DNA from 3 places in the Saccharopolyspora sp. ASAGF58 genome. Region 1 is predicted to be linked to each of the others. Evidence: riboswitches for the same ligand, from Rfam matches in the RefSeq annotation. Region 1 holds a riboswitch; each other region holds the start of a gene.
What was found. Region 1 has a riboswitch for thiamine pyrophosphate ahead of thiC (phosphomethylpyrimidine synthase ThiC). Riboswitches for the same ligand answer to the same signal wherever they lie in the genome.

Region 2: it holds a riboswitch for thiamine pyrophosphate, as region 1 does, so the genes downstream of both, FDZ84_RS36480 (cytosine permease) here and thiC (phosphomethylpyrimidine synthase ThiC) in region 1, are expected to answer to the same signal.
Region 3: it holds a riboswitch for thiamine pyrophosphate, as region 1 does, so the genes downstream of both, thiD (bifunctional hydroxymethylpyrimidine kinase/phosphomethylpyrimidine kinase) here and thiC (phosphomethylpyrimidine synthase ThiC) in region 1, are expected to answer to the same signal.

What each region holds. Positions count from the first base shown of each region.
Region 1 covers NZ_CP040605.1:3,027,221-3,032,004, reverse strand. Annotated here, with positions in the region: gene FDZ84_RS14345 (AAA family ATPase) at 1-239, shown strand, start outside; gene FDZ84_RS14340 (LytR C-terminal domain-containing protein) at 443-1,072, opposite strand; gene FDZ84_RS40650 (DUF3263 domain-containing protein) at 1,072-1,527, opposite strand; gene FDZ84_RS14330 (peptide deformylase) at 1,698-2,276, shown strand; gene FDZ84_RS14325 (Uma2 family endonuclease) at 2,277-2,885, opposite strand; TPP riboswitch at 3,014-3,136, shown strand; gene thiC (phosphomethylpyrimidine synthase ThiC) at 3,123-4,772, shown strand.
Region 2 covers NZ_CP040605.1:7,789,285-7,794,068, forward strand. Annotated here, with positions in the region: gene ispH (4-hydroxy-3-methylbut-2-enyl diphosphate reductase) at 1-917, shown strand, start outside; gene FDZ84_RS36480 (cytosine permease) at 1,040-2,368, opposite strand; TPP riboswitch at 2,359-2,472, opposite strand; gene FDZ84_RS41420 (helicase HerA-like domain-containing protein) at 2,483-2,692, opposite strand; gene FDZ84_RS36490 (VOC family protein) at 2,762-3,154, shown strand; gene FDZ84_RS36495 (nuclear transport factor 2 family protein) at 3,367-3,738, shown strand; gene FDZ84_RS36500 (SGNH/GDSL hydrolase family protein) at 3,878-4,663, shown strand.
Region 3 covers NZ_CP040605.1:3,778,823-3,783,606, forward strand. Annotated here, with positions in the region: gene FDZ84_RS18065 (AMP-binding protein) at 1-77, opposite strand, end outside; gene FDZ84_RS18070 (hypothetical protein) at 202-501, opposite strand; gene FDZ84_RS18075 (hypothetical protein) at 606-1,349, opposite strand; TPP riboswitch at 1,517-1,612, shown strand; gene thiD (bifunctional hydroxymethylpyrimidine kinase/phosphomethylpyrimidine kinase) at 1,600-2,397, shown strand; gene tenA (thiaminase II) at 2,499-3,209, shown strand; gene FDZ84_RS18090 (polysaccharide pyruvyl transferase family protein) at 3,501-4,616, opposite strand; gene FDZ84_RS18095 (DUF2218 domain-containing protein) at 4,734-4,784, shown strand, end outside.

The sequences.
Region 1 (4,784 bases):
CGAAGAACACTCCGCTGGCGTCCGATGTAGACCTGGCTGCCCTCGCCGAGGAACTCGACGGCTACTCCGCCGCCGACTGCGCGGCCCTGATCCGCGAAGCGGCCCTGACGGCGATGCGCGAATCCCTGTCCGCAGCGGAGGTTTCCGCAGAGCACCTCGCCACGGCCCGCAAGGCGGTCCGCCCCTCGCTCGACCCGGCCCAGCTCGCGTCCCTGGAGGCTTACGCCAACCGCCCCTAACCCGGACGGATGTCAATTTCTCGCGAAATCGACCGGTGACCGGGTGACGCGGTCGCCGGAAGTGACGCAACGCAACCGCCACCCTGGAAACCCGCCGCCCCGTCACCCTCGGGGTGCACAATTTCGTGAGAAATCGACGTTCACCCGGGCGACGGTCAATTTCTCGCGAAATTGGCACGACCCCGGGTGAACGAATGGGACCGTCACTTGGTGTTGGCGTGGCCCTTGTAGTCGTTGGTGATGATGGCGATCAAGCCCGGCGTGGCGTCCTGGATGCCTTCGAAGCGGGGCTCCGCGCGCGCTCCGAAGCGGACCGCCATCTCCTGTGCCTGCTGCTCCTCGACGGTGCCGGGCCGGAAGTAGATCGTCGTGGTGGGGATCAGCCCCGCCGAGTAGTTGCCGACCTCCGGCACCTCGTAACCCGAGCTCCGGAAGTCCTCCGCGGCCCGGTGCGCCAATCCGCTGATCGTGCTGTTGTTGTAGACCCGCACCAGGATCTTGGTCGTCGTGTTACCGGAACCGACGGGTACGTCCTGGTTCTGCGTGCCCTGAGGCGGCGCGGGCGGCGGGCTGTCCTGTGTGGCCGGTGACGGCGCGACCTGCGACGTGGCGGGCGGCACCACGGCGGACTCGGCGGGCGGATTCTGGGTCAGCGACATGACCGGCGGGTTGTTGCCCGGTTCCGGGGGCAGCGGCTGGGCGGAATTCGACGCGCCGCCGCCGGAAACCAGCGTGACGATGCCGACGACGCCCGCGATCGCACCGACCCCGATCAGACCGAAGCCGATGATCTTGGCCTTGGCGGGTCCGGTGGACGGTTCCCCTGAAGTCATCAGTGCAACTCGATTCCCAGTCGTTGGGCGGCCCGTGCGCGCTGCCTACCCGCCCTTGCCTTGCGCAGCCTCTTGATCAGCATAAGGTCTTCTTGCGCGGCGGCCGGACTGTCCAGCAACGCGTTCAGCAATTGGTAGTACCGCGACGCGGACATGTCGAACAGCTCGCGGATCGCGCGCTCCTTCTTCACGCCCTCGCGCTTCCACCACTGCGACTCGAAGGCGAGGATGCCCCTCGCCCGATCGTCGAGTTCGTCGTCCGGCGCCGACGGCTGGGGCGGCACCGGCTGGGGCGGCGGTTCCACGATCCGCTCGATCGGCTGAGTGATCGGCTCGGCGAGTCGCAACGGCCGACCGGGTGCCGGATCAGATGTTCCCTGCCGTTGTTGCAGGCGCGCCAACTGTTCGCACTGACGGGCGATCTCCTGCGCAGTCAGCATTTGGGCGGCGTCCATCTGGCTCCTCGCCTCGCGATTCGGGACTTCCCGCGTTCGCAGGAATCACACGGCTGTGATTCCCCCTCAATTACACCATGCTCGGATTCGCGGCGGGAGCGGATCACACTGCCAGCAACGCGCGGGAGCACCCCGGCGCAACAGGCACCGGAAGCGCTAAAGTCCCGCTCATGGCTGTTCACCCGATCTGCGTCGTCGGCGACCCGGTGCTGCACAACCCCACCCGTCCGGTGGAGCGGTTCGACGACGCGCTGCGCACCCTCGTCGACGACATGTTCGAGACGATGGCCGCCGCCAACGGGGTCGGGCTGGCGGCCAACCAGATCGGCATCGACCTGCGGTTGTTCGTTTACGACTGCCCCGACGACGCGGGCGTCCAGCACCGCGGCGTGGTGGTCAACCCCGAACTGATGACCGCCGAGATCCCGCAGACCATGCCCGACCCGGACGACGACTGGGAGGGCTGCCTGTCGGTCCCCGGCGAGTCCTACCCGACCAGCCGGGCGAGCTGGGCGAAGGTCACCGGGTCCGATGTGGACGGAAAGCCGATCGAGGTCGAGGGGACCGGTTTCTTCGCCCGCTGCCTGCAGCACGAGACCGACCACCTGGACGGCCACCTCTACCTGGAACGCCTGGTCGGCCGCCACGCCCGAGCTGCGAAGAAGATGGTGCGGCGCAACGGCTGGGGCATCCCCGGCCTGACTTGGGACCCGGCCGAACACGGCGACCCCTTCGCCGAGGACGACTGATCAGAACTGACTTGTGTCAAGCGTGATGCCGAACGGCTCGGGCAACTCGACAGGCTCACCGAAAACTACGCGGTGTTGATGGAGATAACGCCCGCCGGTCGGCTGCGAGAACAACGTCACCGTCGGCCCGTCCGACGCGAACCTGTCGATCAATAGATACAAAGGAATTCCTGCATGCCCATAACCCCAAAGCTTCCTCGTGCGATCGTCATCGGCGTTGCCTCGAGATGTGATCTCCACAACCAGCAACGCCTTGTCTGCGAGGATTGAGCTCTTGCCCGCCGGAACATCACTCCTGGGAATCACCACGAGATCAGGCGTGCACAAACTCTTGCGCTCCGGAATCTTGATCCCGGATGTCTGAAAAATTGCCCACTCCTTCGAAATCGAATCGCGCAGTTCTCCGTGCACGACATCCGCAATCAGGTTATGCGCGTTTTCTGGCGGCGGCGTCATCACAACCCTTCCTTCGATGATCTCCGCGCGCCAAGCCGCGTTGGGAAGGTCGAGGTTCTGCCAGATTTCGACCAACTCTTCCCAGGTAGCGGTTTCGAACGCTGGGGCAGCAGTCACAGCTGGGTCACCTCCTGTATCGATGTCGCCACGCACCGTACTCACCATCCCTGACAACGTTGCGATCGCCCTGGTCATGAGCCTAACGGCAATCCGCGCTGCCGTCATCGGAGTGACCGGGGGTTGGCAGGTTCGACGGGTCCGGCTAGCCTCGGGCCGCGACAAACCAAAACCGCGGGAGCTCGTACCAACAGCGGGCTGAGAGGGCGGCTGGAGAACTCCGGGGCCGCCGACCGCACGAACCTGACCGGGTAATGCCGGCGTAGGGAGTGGATGGCAGTGGCCGACGTGCGTCCGAACGCGTCCGAGAACGGGACCAAGATCACCACCGGGCCGATCAGCGGCTCGCGGAAGGTGTTCCGGGACTCCGAATCCGGCCTGCAAGTGCCATTCCGCCGCATCGAGTTGACCAACGGCGAGCACCTCGACGTGTACGACACCTCCGGGCCGTACACCGACGAGAACGCCAACGTTGACGTCCACAGTGGACTTCACCGGATGCGGGCGGGGTGGACCGACGGCCGGGAACACCGGACCCAGCTCGGCTGGGCCAGGGCCGGCGTCATCACGCGGGAGATGGAGTACATCGCGACCCGCGAAGGCGTCCCGGCCGAACTGGTCCGGGACGAGGTGGCCAGCGGCCGGGCGGTGATCCCCGCCAACCGCTGCCACCCGGAGAGCGAGCCGATGATCATCGGCAAGAAGTTCCTGGTGAAGGTCAACGCCAACATCGGCAACTCCGCGGTGACCTCCTCGGTCGAGGAGGAGGTGGAGAAGATGGTGTGGGCCACCAGGTGGGGCGCCGACACCGTCATGGACCTGTCCACCGGGAAGCGGATCCACGAGACCCGCGAGCGGATCCTGCGCAACTCGCCGGTACCGATCGGCACCGTGCCGATCTACCAGGCGCTGGAGAAGGTCAACGGCGATCCGGCCGAGCTGACCTGGGAAATCTACCGCGACACCGTCATCGAGCAGTGCGAGCAGGGCGTGGACTACATGACCGTGCACGCCGGGGTGCTGCTGCGCTATGTGCCGCTGACCGCGAACCGGGTCACCGGCATCGTGTCCCGCGGCGGCTCGATCATGGCCGCGTGGTGCCTGGCGCACCACCGGGAGAGCTTCCTCTACACGCACTTCAGCGAGCTCTGCGAGATCCTGCGCGACTACGACGTCACGTTCTCCCTCGGCGACGGCCTGCGGCCCGGCTCCATCGCGGACGCCAACGACCGCGCGCAGTTCGCCGAACTGGAGACCCTCGGCGAACTCACCCACATCGCCCGGGAGCACGACGTGCAGGTGATGATCGAGGGTCCGGGGCACGTCCCGATGCACAAGATCGCCGAGAACGTGCGGCTGGAAGAGGAGCTGTGCGGCGAGGCGCCGTTCTACACGCTCGGGCCGCTGACCACCGACATCGCCCCCGCCTACGACCACATCACGTCCGGCATCGGCGCGGCGATGATCGCCCAGGCGGGCACCGCGATGCTCTGCTACGTCACCCCGAAGGAGCACCTGGGGCTGCCCAACCGGGACGACGTGAAGACCGGCGTGATCACCTACAAGATCGCCGCGCACGCCGCCGACCTGGCCAAGGGCCACCCGCGCGCGCAGGAGCGGGACGACGCGCTGTCCACGGCGCGGTTCGAGTTCCGCTGGACGGACCAGTTCAACCTGTCGCTGGACCCGGACACCGCGCGCGAGTTCCACGACGAGACGCTGCCCGCCGAACCGGCCAAGACGGCGCACTTCTGCTCGATGTGCGGGCCGAAGTTCTGCTCGATGAAGATCACCCAGGACATCCGCAGGTTCGCCGAGGAGCGAGGCCTGACGAGCGTCGAGGCGATCGAAGCGGGCATGCAGGAGAAGTCCGAGGAGTTCGCGGGCGCCGGCGGCAAGGTCTACCTCCCGCTCGCCGACTAGATCCCGACTAGA
Region 2 (4,784 bases), 3.3 Mb from region 1:
AACAGCGCACGGTGCTGCTCGCCGCACCGCGCTCGTTCTGCGCCGGGGTCGACCGCGCCATCGAGATCGTGGAGCAGGCGCTCGCGCTCCGCGGCGGCCCGATCTACGTGCGCAAGCAGATCGTGCACAACACGCACGTGGTGGCCGATCTGGAGAGCCGGGGCGCGGTGTTCGTCGACGAGCTCGACGCGGTGCCCGACGGCGCCACCGTGGTCTTCTCGGCGCACGGAGTTTCCCCTGCCGTGCGGGAGGAAGCGCAGCGGCGGGGCCTGGCGGTCATCGACGTGACCTGCCCGCTGGTGGCGAAGGTGCACGCCGAGGTGCGGCGGTTCGCAGGGCGCGGCGACACCCTGGTGCTCATCGGCCACAGTGGACACGAGGAGGTGGAGGGCACGCTCGGCGAGGCGCCCGACCAGACGGTGCTGGTGGAATCCGTCGAGGACGTCGGCGAGATCGAGGTGCCGGACCCGAGGCGGGTGTCCTACCTGACGCAGACCACCCTCGCCGTGGACGAGACGGCGGACATCGTCGCCGCGCTGCGGCGCCGCTTCCCGGCCGTCCGTGGGCCGTCCTCGAAGGACATCTGCTATGCCAGCACCAATCGGCAGGACGCGCTGTCGGCGATCGCCGGGGAGTGCGACCTGGTGCTGGTGATCGGCTCGGCGAACTCGTCGAACTCGAAGCGCCTGGTGGAGCTGGCCCGCCGCCAGGGCACCGCCGCCCACCTGATCGACGACGTCACCGACATCCAGCCCGCATGGCTCACCGGCGCCGAGACGATCGGCCTCACTGCGGGAGCCTCGGCTCCGCCGGGCCTGGTCGAGGACGTCATCGACCACCTCGAACCGGCCACGGTCATCGAGCACGAGACGACCCGCGAAGAGATCCGCTTCGGCCTGCCAGCCACACTCCGCTGAACGGGTTGCCAGGGCGATGGACCGGAACCCGGGAAATGGGTCCACGTGCAGATGGGTGTTGATCAGCGGACGAGCAGTTGGTTGAGGGGCACCCACGACCTTCGCCACGGTTGCCCCTGAACTCAGCTTTCCTCGGTGCGGCGGCGGAAGGCTCCGATGATCGCAGCCGCGAGGGCCGCCACGAGGAATGAGGTGAGGGCAGCGCTCATCCACGTCGGTACCGTGAAGCCGAGCGCGTCCCGCACACCCGTCCACAGCCGGCTCCACCAGCCTAGCTCACCCGGGTTGATCAGCTGGAACGCCGAGAAGCCGAGCAGCCAGGCCAGCAGCATGCCCCAGCGGGACGGGGCCTGCGCGGACAGGTCCCAGTCGCGGCGGCGGGCGTGCCCGAAGTAGTCCACCGCGAGCACGCCGAACATCGGCACGAACACCGAGCCGATCAGCAGCAGGAAGTTCGAGAACTGGGCGATGTCCAGGGTCAGCGCGAGCAGCGTGATCACCGCGCCGATGACCAGGCACAGCACCCGGCGGTCCGCGCTGGGCCGCAGGTTCTGGATGGAGACCGCGGTCGAGTAGGTGTTGGCGAAGGACTGGTCGACCTCGCGCAGCACCAGGATCCCGAAGAAGATCACCCCGAGCGGCACCGCCAGCAGCGGGTCGAACGCCTTGTCGGCATCGCCCGCGACCAGCGCCAACCCGAGCAGCCCCAGCAGGTAGCAGGCGATCTGGGTGACTGAATAGCCCACCGTCGCGGCGGTGAACGCGCCGGTCGCAGACTTCGAGTGCCGCGAGTAGTCCGAGGCGACCGGGATCCAGGACACCGCGACCGCCAGCGCGGCGTCCGCACCCGGCCAGAACCCCTGCCAGGAACCGGTGTTCATGTCCGGCAGCGGGTGGCTAACCAGCAGTTGGACGAAGAAGTACACCATCGCGATCGCCACCGCGATGCTGACGTAGCGCCGCAGCAGGCGCAGCGCGCCGAGCGGGCGCAGCGAGAGCGCGGTGGTCACCGCCCCGGCCAGCACCACGTACAACCACCGCGGGCCGCCACCGAACAGTGCCTCCGCGCCCTGCGCGATCACCAGCAGCTCGAAGGTGCCCCAGCCGACCAGCTGCAGGGCGTTCAGCACGGTCGGCAGGTATGACAGCTTGGTGCCGAAAAGGCCGCGCAGCAACATCATCGCGGGCGCCCCGGTGCGCGCCCCGGGGATCGCCGAAATGCCGACCATAATGCTGCCGATCACGGTGCCCACCACGCACGCGGTGACGGCGGCCGTGAAGGACAGCTGCGGCACTCCGCTCGGCGCGAGCACGGCCAGCGCCCCGCTGAACCCGAGCAGGCTCACCCCGAGATTGCCCCAGAACGCGCCCTGGTCGAGCACGCCCAGCGTCTTGGGCGCCGGTTCGTCCAGGGTGTGCGGAACTTCGGCACGATCGACGTCCAGCGCCATCAACAGCTCCCTACGCCGGCATTATCCGGACAGGTTCTGCGGTCGGTGGCGCGTGCGGTGCCACCCTCTCAGCCCGGTACGCCCGAGCTCCCGCGTGGATAAGTCGGAGGCACCTTACCCCGACGAGGTGACCGATGTCAGGTGGGCCCGATCACCTGCGGCGGTTGCTTCGGGCGGCTCCGGCGCGGCGACCTTCTTCGCCAGCAGTTCGTAGGCGGATTCCCGATCGACGGCCTGCTCGTACTTTCCGCGAAAATCGGACGACGCCGCGGCGGCCCGCACCCGGACGAGCGATGCCTGAACCGGTCCGGCTGCGGTTCCCATTGACCTCGACCTTGGTCTAACTCCTAGCCTCGGGAGTAGCGCAGCACGACGAGGAAAGCGAGCAAACCCATGGCCGTCCAACTCAACCACACGATCGTCGCCACTTCCGACAAGATCGCCAACGCGCGGTTCGTCGCCGACCTGCTGGGGCTACCCCAACCGGAACCCTTCGGGCCGTTCATGTGCGTCCAGACCAGCAACGACGTCACGCTGGACTACCTGGAGACCGGCGAGGAGATCAACCCGCAGCACTACGCGTTCCTGGTCACCGAAGGCGAGTTCGACGAGATCTTCTCGCGGATCCAGGCGCAGGACCTGCCGTACTGGGCGGACCCGGGGCACCACGAGGCGGGGCGGATCAACACCCGGGACGGTGGGCGCGGCGTCTACTTCGACGACCCCGACGGCCACGTCCTGGAGATCCTCACCCGCCCCTACGGCAGCGGCGACCAATCCAGCTGACCCACCACCTGGCCATGTCAGGACCCGCGACCGTATTGGCCTCTACTGAGGCGTTTTAAAGGTGCGGGTTGAGGCGAACGGACAGTGCGCCGTATATCGAGGCGAACAGGCCGTTCGCTTCCGCAGCCGTGAACGTTGCGCTGCTGGGGTTTCCGGAGCCTGCGCTTGCGCGTTGCGGATGCCAGACTCTTCAGATCATGGACTGGGAGCGAGTGCTTGCGTGGGTTGGCGGGTACGAGCGGGCGTGGCGGACGCCCGGCGTTGACGTGCTCGCGGAGATCTTCACCTTGGACGCGACGTACCAGCAGGCCCCGTACCTCGAGCCCGTTGTGGGGCTCGACGCCATCGGACGGATGTGGGAGGCCGAGCGCGTCGGGCCCGACGAGGAGTTCCGGCTGACGAGCAGCCCGGTGGCGCTCGAAGGCGACACCGCTGTCGTCCGGGTGGAGGCCCGCTACGGCGGCCCGGTGCCCCAGGAGTACCGGGACCTGTGGATCGTGCGGTTCGCCCCGGACGGGAAGTGCCTGGCCTTCGAAGAATGGCCCTTCTGGCCGGACAAGGACTACCGCGCCGAACCCCGCTGACGCGCCGATTCTTCGCCAAGCGGTCGCCGGATAGTCACCGCCGCCTCACCGCCGCAGGAGGCTCGGCGATCACCATGCTCACGTGCAGGACGCGATCACGGCGGGCCCGCCCGGCCCGCGACGAACACGGACCCTGGCGGTGCTCGGCGATTCTGTCGCCGTGGGCATGGGCGATCCGGTAGTCGGCGGGTGGCGCGGGTTCGCGCCGCTGCTGGCCGAAGCGCTCGGCGCCACGGAGGTGGCGAACGTGGCATCGAGCGGGGCGCGCGTCGCAGCCGTGCGCGACGCCCAGTTGCCCGCCGCCCTCCGCGCCGCGCCGGATGCGGCCGTGGTGATGGTCGGCATGAACGACACGATGCGCTCCGACTTCGACGCCCGACGGCTGCGGCGGCAGCTCAACGACGTCGTGCGCGCGCTCACCGCCGCGGGCGCGACCGTCGTGACGATCCGTTACCACGACCACGGCCGGGTCTTCCGGTTGCCCGGGCCGCTGCGGAGGGCACTGGCCAGGCGTATCAAGGAGCTCAACCGGATCTTGGACGCCGTCGCCGAGACGCATGCCGTCGCTGTGGTGGACCTGGACCGGTTGCCGGGCGCCTACAGCCCGGCAACGTGGAGCGTCGACCGCTTGCACCCGTCCGAACTCGGGCACCGGATGCTCGCGGCGGCCTTCGCCGACCGGTTCGCGGCAGCCGGGTTGGCCGTGCCCGGCGAGGTCTCGCTGGAATGCTCCGGGGGCGCGCGGGTCAGCGGCTTCGACCACCTGCGGTGGCTACTCGCCAAGGGCCTGCCGTGGCTGCTCGGGCGCGGTCACGACCTGCTCTGGTTTTCCTTGCGGACCCTGCTGGACGCCGTGCTGGGCAAGCGGCGAACCGGACCGCATCTGTCCATTGAGGACCGGCGCCCAGAGGGGAAAACCGGCTGAGCGCGTAGCCGGTTTCATCGGGCGAGTTCTCGGTACCGATCGACCGATCGGCGCATGCCGTGACCTGGGTCGGCGTCGTAGGTGCCATCCGGGTTGCGCAGGCCGAACGCGTTGGACTTAC
Region 3 (4,784 bases), 750 kb from region 1:
GTCAGGACGGACACCGTGTGCAGGCCCGACGTCCCGCGCCGGAGCAGCGCGACTGATCGTTGCCAGAACGTGCTCACGCAGTCACCTCTCGGTTGCCAGGCTACCGGGAGTGGATGATGCCGCGAGCGGACTTGCGGGGGAAGACTGCGATCGTGAGCGCGGCGGCGGACGGACCGCCAGCCACCGCGCTCACGAGGGGATTCATTCCATTGCGGCGGCCACCACGATCGCGTCGCGCAGGGCAGCGCGAAGTCTGCCGACCTCCAGCGGGGAAAGCACCGCGGTCTCGCCCGCTGGAGCGATCACCACCACGTTCCCCTGGTTGATCAACACCGACATGTCACGACGTCTGCCGGCGACATCGCGGCAGCTCACGTGCCACTGCCTGGCGGGCTCCACGTTCCCAGCCTCCCTGTTGCAGTCCGCGCGCTCTGCCTCCCGCGCGCGGTTGTTGATCGAGGGACGCAGCTGGACGCGCACCGTGACGGCGGTTCTGCGCATAAGCCACCCGAAAACTTCAGGTTTACCCCTGGTAAGGGGAACCGATACGCAGAGTGTCCGCAATTTCAATTGAAACTGCGGACACGGGCGGGGTCGGCCGGTCTTCAGACCGGGCGGACCACCAGGCCGTTCGGTTCGGCGGTGAAGGTGACCGCGGCTTCCTCGAAGTCGGCGATCGGCAGCTCATCGCGCACCAGCCGGTGCGGCGCGTCGAAGGCCTCGACCCGGATCTCGCGGGTGGTCAGCGTCCGCTCCGGGAAGTCCGCGCCGCCGACCTGGACCTGCAGCTCGCCGCCCTGCACCGTCATGGTCAGCCAACCGCCGGGCACCGTCAGCTGCTCACCGTCGGAGGTCAGGACCAGCCGGCTGGCACCGGGGTTCTCGGCGCGCACGGCGACGTGCGAGATCGCGACGTCGCGCTGGCCGGAGTCGCCGGCCAGCGCGATCACGTCCCGCTTGACCTCCTCGGCGGGGCCGTCCCCGGGCTTCGGCGCGAGCACCGGGGCGCGCAGTTCGGCGGCCACCCGGTAGGGCTGCCACGATCCGGCGCCGATCAGGTTGACCACCGCGGTGATCTCGACGTCGGCCAGCAGCCGGTCGCTGCCGGGAGCCGGAGTCACTTCGACCGCGGCGACGTCGCGCCGGTTCAGCAACTCGCGCAGCGCCTTCGCGCGCTGCCTGCTGTTGCGGTCGAATCCGCGGGTGATCGCCACCGTCCCCGAACCGGCGGCCGCCACGGCGGCTTCGGTCAGGTCCGCCAGCGGGGCCCAGATCCGGGCGGGATCCTCCGGCCGGGGCTGCCGGCGGGAACGGGCGAAACTCGGGGCATCGGTCGTGGTTTCCATCATCAACCACTTTAGTCCGCGGCGAAGGGTTGCCTGGCCTGCCGGTGGTGACCTTCACGGTGTGAATTCGATCGCTGTGCCGGGTCGGGCGCCGGGCGAGCGGCCGTGCGCCTGATCGACTGAGGGCGCCGAGGGCGTGGTCGCGCGGCGGTCCCGGTTGTTAGGTTGGTGGCAGTGACGCGGGGTGCCTGGGCTGCCGGGCTGAGAACAGACCCGTTGAACCTGACCTAGCTCGTACTAGCGGAGGGACGTCATGGTTCCCAATGTGCTGACCATCGCAGGCACCGACCCCAGCGGCGGCGCCGGTGTGCAAGCCGATCTGAAGACCTTCTCCGCGCACGGCGCCTACGGCATGTCCGTGATCACCGCGCTGGTCGCGCAGACCACCACCGGTGTTTCCGAGGTCCACGAGGTGCCGCCGGAGTTCATCACCGCGCAGCTGGTAACGCTGCTCGACGACGTGCGGGTGGACGCGGTCAAGATCGGCATGCTGGCCAACGCCGAGGTGATCCGCGCGGTGATCGGGGTCCTCGACCGCTACTCGCCGCCGCACGTCGTGCTGGACCCGGTGATGGTCGCCAAGAGCGGTGACCGGCTGCTCGCGCCGGAGGCGGTCAGCGTGCTGCGCGACGAGCTGTTGCCGCGCGTGGACCTGATCACCCCGAACCTGCCCGAGACCGCCGATCTGCTGGGCGAGCCGGAGATCACCGACCCCAACGACATGCCCGCGCAGGCCGAGCGGCTGGCCAGGCTGGGCGCGAAGCAGGTGCTGCTAAAGGGCGGTCACCTCGACGGCCGGTCCAGCGTGGACCTGCTCTACGGCGAAGGGATCGCCGAGTTCCTGTCCAGCGAGCGCGTCGTGACCACCAACGACCACGGCACCGGCTGCACGCTGTCGGCCGCGATCGCGGCGCTGCGTCCGCAGCGCGCAGACTGGCTCGACGCGGTGCGCGAGGCCAAGGAGTACCTGACGGAGGCGCTGCGCGCTTCCGACCGGCTCGACGTGGGCCACGGCCACGGCCCGGTGCACCACTTCCACCACTGGTGGTGATCGACGCTCCCCGGTGTCGTGAGCGCTTTTGGTTGCCATAGCGCCGAAAAGTGCTCACGGGGGCCCCGCACCACAGGTCGAGACAGCTACGAGAGGTTCTGATGAGCAAGCTGCCCGCTCCGCCCGCCGACGGTTTCTGCGCCGAGGCTTGGGCGCACACCGCCGATCTGCAGCAGGCGATCGTCGAGCACCCGTTCAACGCCGCGCTCACCGACGGCACCCTGGACCGCGACCGGTTCGCGTTCTACATCGTGCAGGACGCGCGCTACCTGGTCGGTTTCGCGCAGGCGCTGGCGGCCGCCGCGACGCGGGCCGACAACGCCGAGGACGCGGCGTTCTTGGCCGGTGCGTCCCAGGGCGCACTGGTCGAGGAGCGCCGGCTGCACGCCGGTTACGTCGCGGAGTTCGGCCTTACCGACGCCGAGATTGCCGGGGTCGACACGTCCCCGTCCTGCCTGGCCTACACCTCGTACCTGCGGGCGACCGCGCTGACCGAGCCGTATCCGGTGCTGCTGGCGGCGATCCTGCCGTGCTTCTGGGTGTACCAGCACGTGGGCACCGCGATCCTGGAAGCCACCGGTGGTGCCGAAGATCATCCGTACCGGGCGTGGATCCAGACCTATGCCGACGACGAGTTCGCCGAGGCGGTGCTGACCGCGCGCGACCTCACCGACCGGGTCGCCAAGGGAGCCGACGCCGAGACCCGGCAGCGGATGCTCGACGCGTTCACCCGAGCGACTGAGTACGAGTGGCTGTTCTGGAACAGCGCTTGGATCAAGGAGGAGTGGCAGACTTCGCGATTCCTGAACTAATCGCGAAACCCCTTGCAAGGTGGGCAGGAACGCACTTCGGCCCAGTGTGATCCGGTGCACGAACGGGGCCGTAACGAATCGCGAGCCGAAGCGATTCTCCCAGCGAGACGCCCGTCCGGGCGGGGACTTGGATGTGGGTTCTTCCCACCGTAGACGGAGTTTCGACGACAGTGGGCAATTCTATTCTGATTGTTCTGATGGGCATGCTGGTGCCCGTGTTAGCGGCTGCGCCGTTCTACCTCGCCGACCGCCGTCGGGAGCAGCAGGATGCCGTCGAGGGCGATGAATAGGTCAGCCCCCGTAGATCTTCTTCGCGAGTTCTTCCTTGCCCCGCTTGAGTTCCTGCAACGTATTGGCGGCGAATCCACGGCTGGTCGGCATGGCCGGGATCCGCAGGCCTTCGCTGAGCGTCCAGCCGGAGCCGCAGTCGATCAGCGACCGGTGCTTGTTGGTGTAGTAGCCGGAGTTGATCGACACCGCGACCCCGTGCGCTCCGGCCGCGGCCGCCATCAGGTGCACGTGGAACCGGCTGGACAGCCAGCGCTGCCCGGCCGCCGCGGGCAGCCCGTCGGCCATGATCTCGGAGAACGGGTAGAAGCGGGCGCCCGGTAGGTCGTGTTCCACCAGCGCGAAGACCTCGCGGTCCACGCGTGGGATGCCTTCGACGAAGCCGACTTGCTCGGGGCGCACGCCCCATTCGCCCAGCGTGTCCAACAGGAATCCGGCGAGCGCGGGCACCGAATCGTCGAGCAGGTCCGACTGCAGGCACACCATGACCTCGCGCAGGTCGTCGTCCCGGTACATCCCGGGTTCGACCCCGAAGAACATGTCGTCGCCGGTGTGCGAGGTGGCGCTGGACAGCGCCGCCGACGGCTCGTCGCGCACGTCGACGACCTCGAACTGCGCGGCGAGGTTGCGCAGCAGCGGTTCCGCTTCGTCGGCGACCGGCGACAGCCCTTGGCCGGTCATCACCGCCCGGCCGCCGGAACGGCGCGTCGCCGCGACCGCGGCCGCGAGCAGGCCGATGTGCCGCGGCCAGATGCCGTTGACGAATCCGCCGCCGACGATGTGCACCAGGTCGGCGCGGGCCGCCAGTTCGATGCCGGCCACCCATCGCGGCGCCAGCCCCGGGTTGTTGAACGCGTGCTGCACGAACGACGCGACCTCCCACGGCCCGTCCGACGGGGCCTCCCAGCACAGCCGCCATAAGGTGTCGGTGAACCGGACCCGCGGATGCAGGTGGCCGAGCAGGACGTCGCTCGGTCCCGGGTTGGGGCAGTCCACCCAGATCTCGCTGTCCGGCGCGACGCGTGCCAGGTGCTTCAACCAGGCGGCGGCGATCAGTTCGTCCCCGTAGTTCGGGTGCCCGGTGGTGGCGACGAGGTAGATGGTGGGGGGCTTCGTCAACGGTGGGGCTCCAGCCTTCGGGGTGCCGAGTCCCTTTCGAACGTAGCAACGACGAAGCCCCGACCGCCGTGCTTGGTGACGTCTCGCACCCCACCGCCACCGCTCGTACCAATTAGGGTGGCTAACTTTACCGGCAGCGGCGTGGGCAGCTGCCTGCTGGTCAACGAC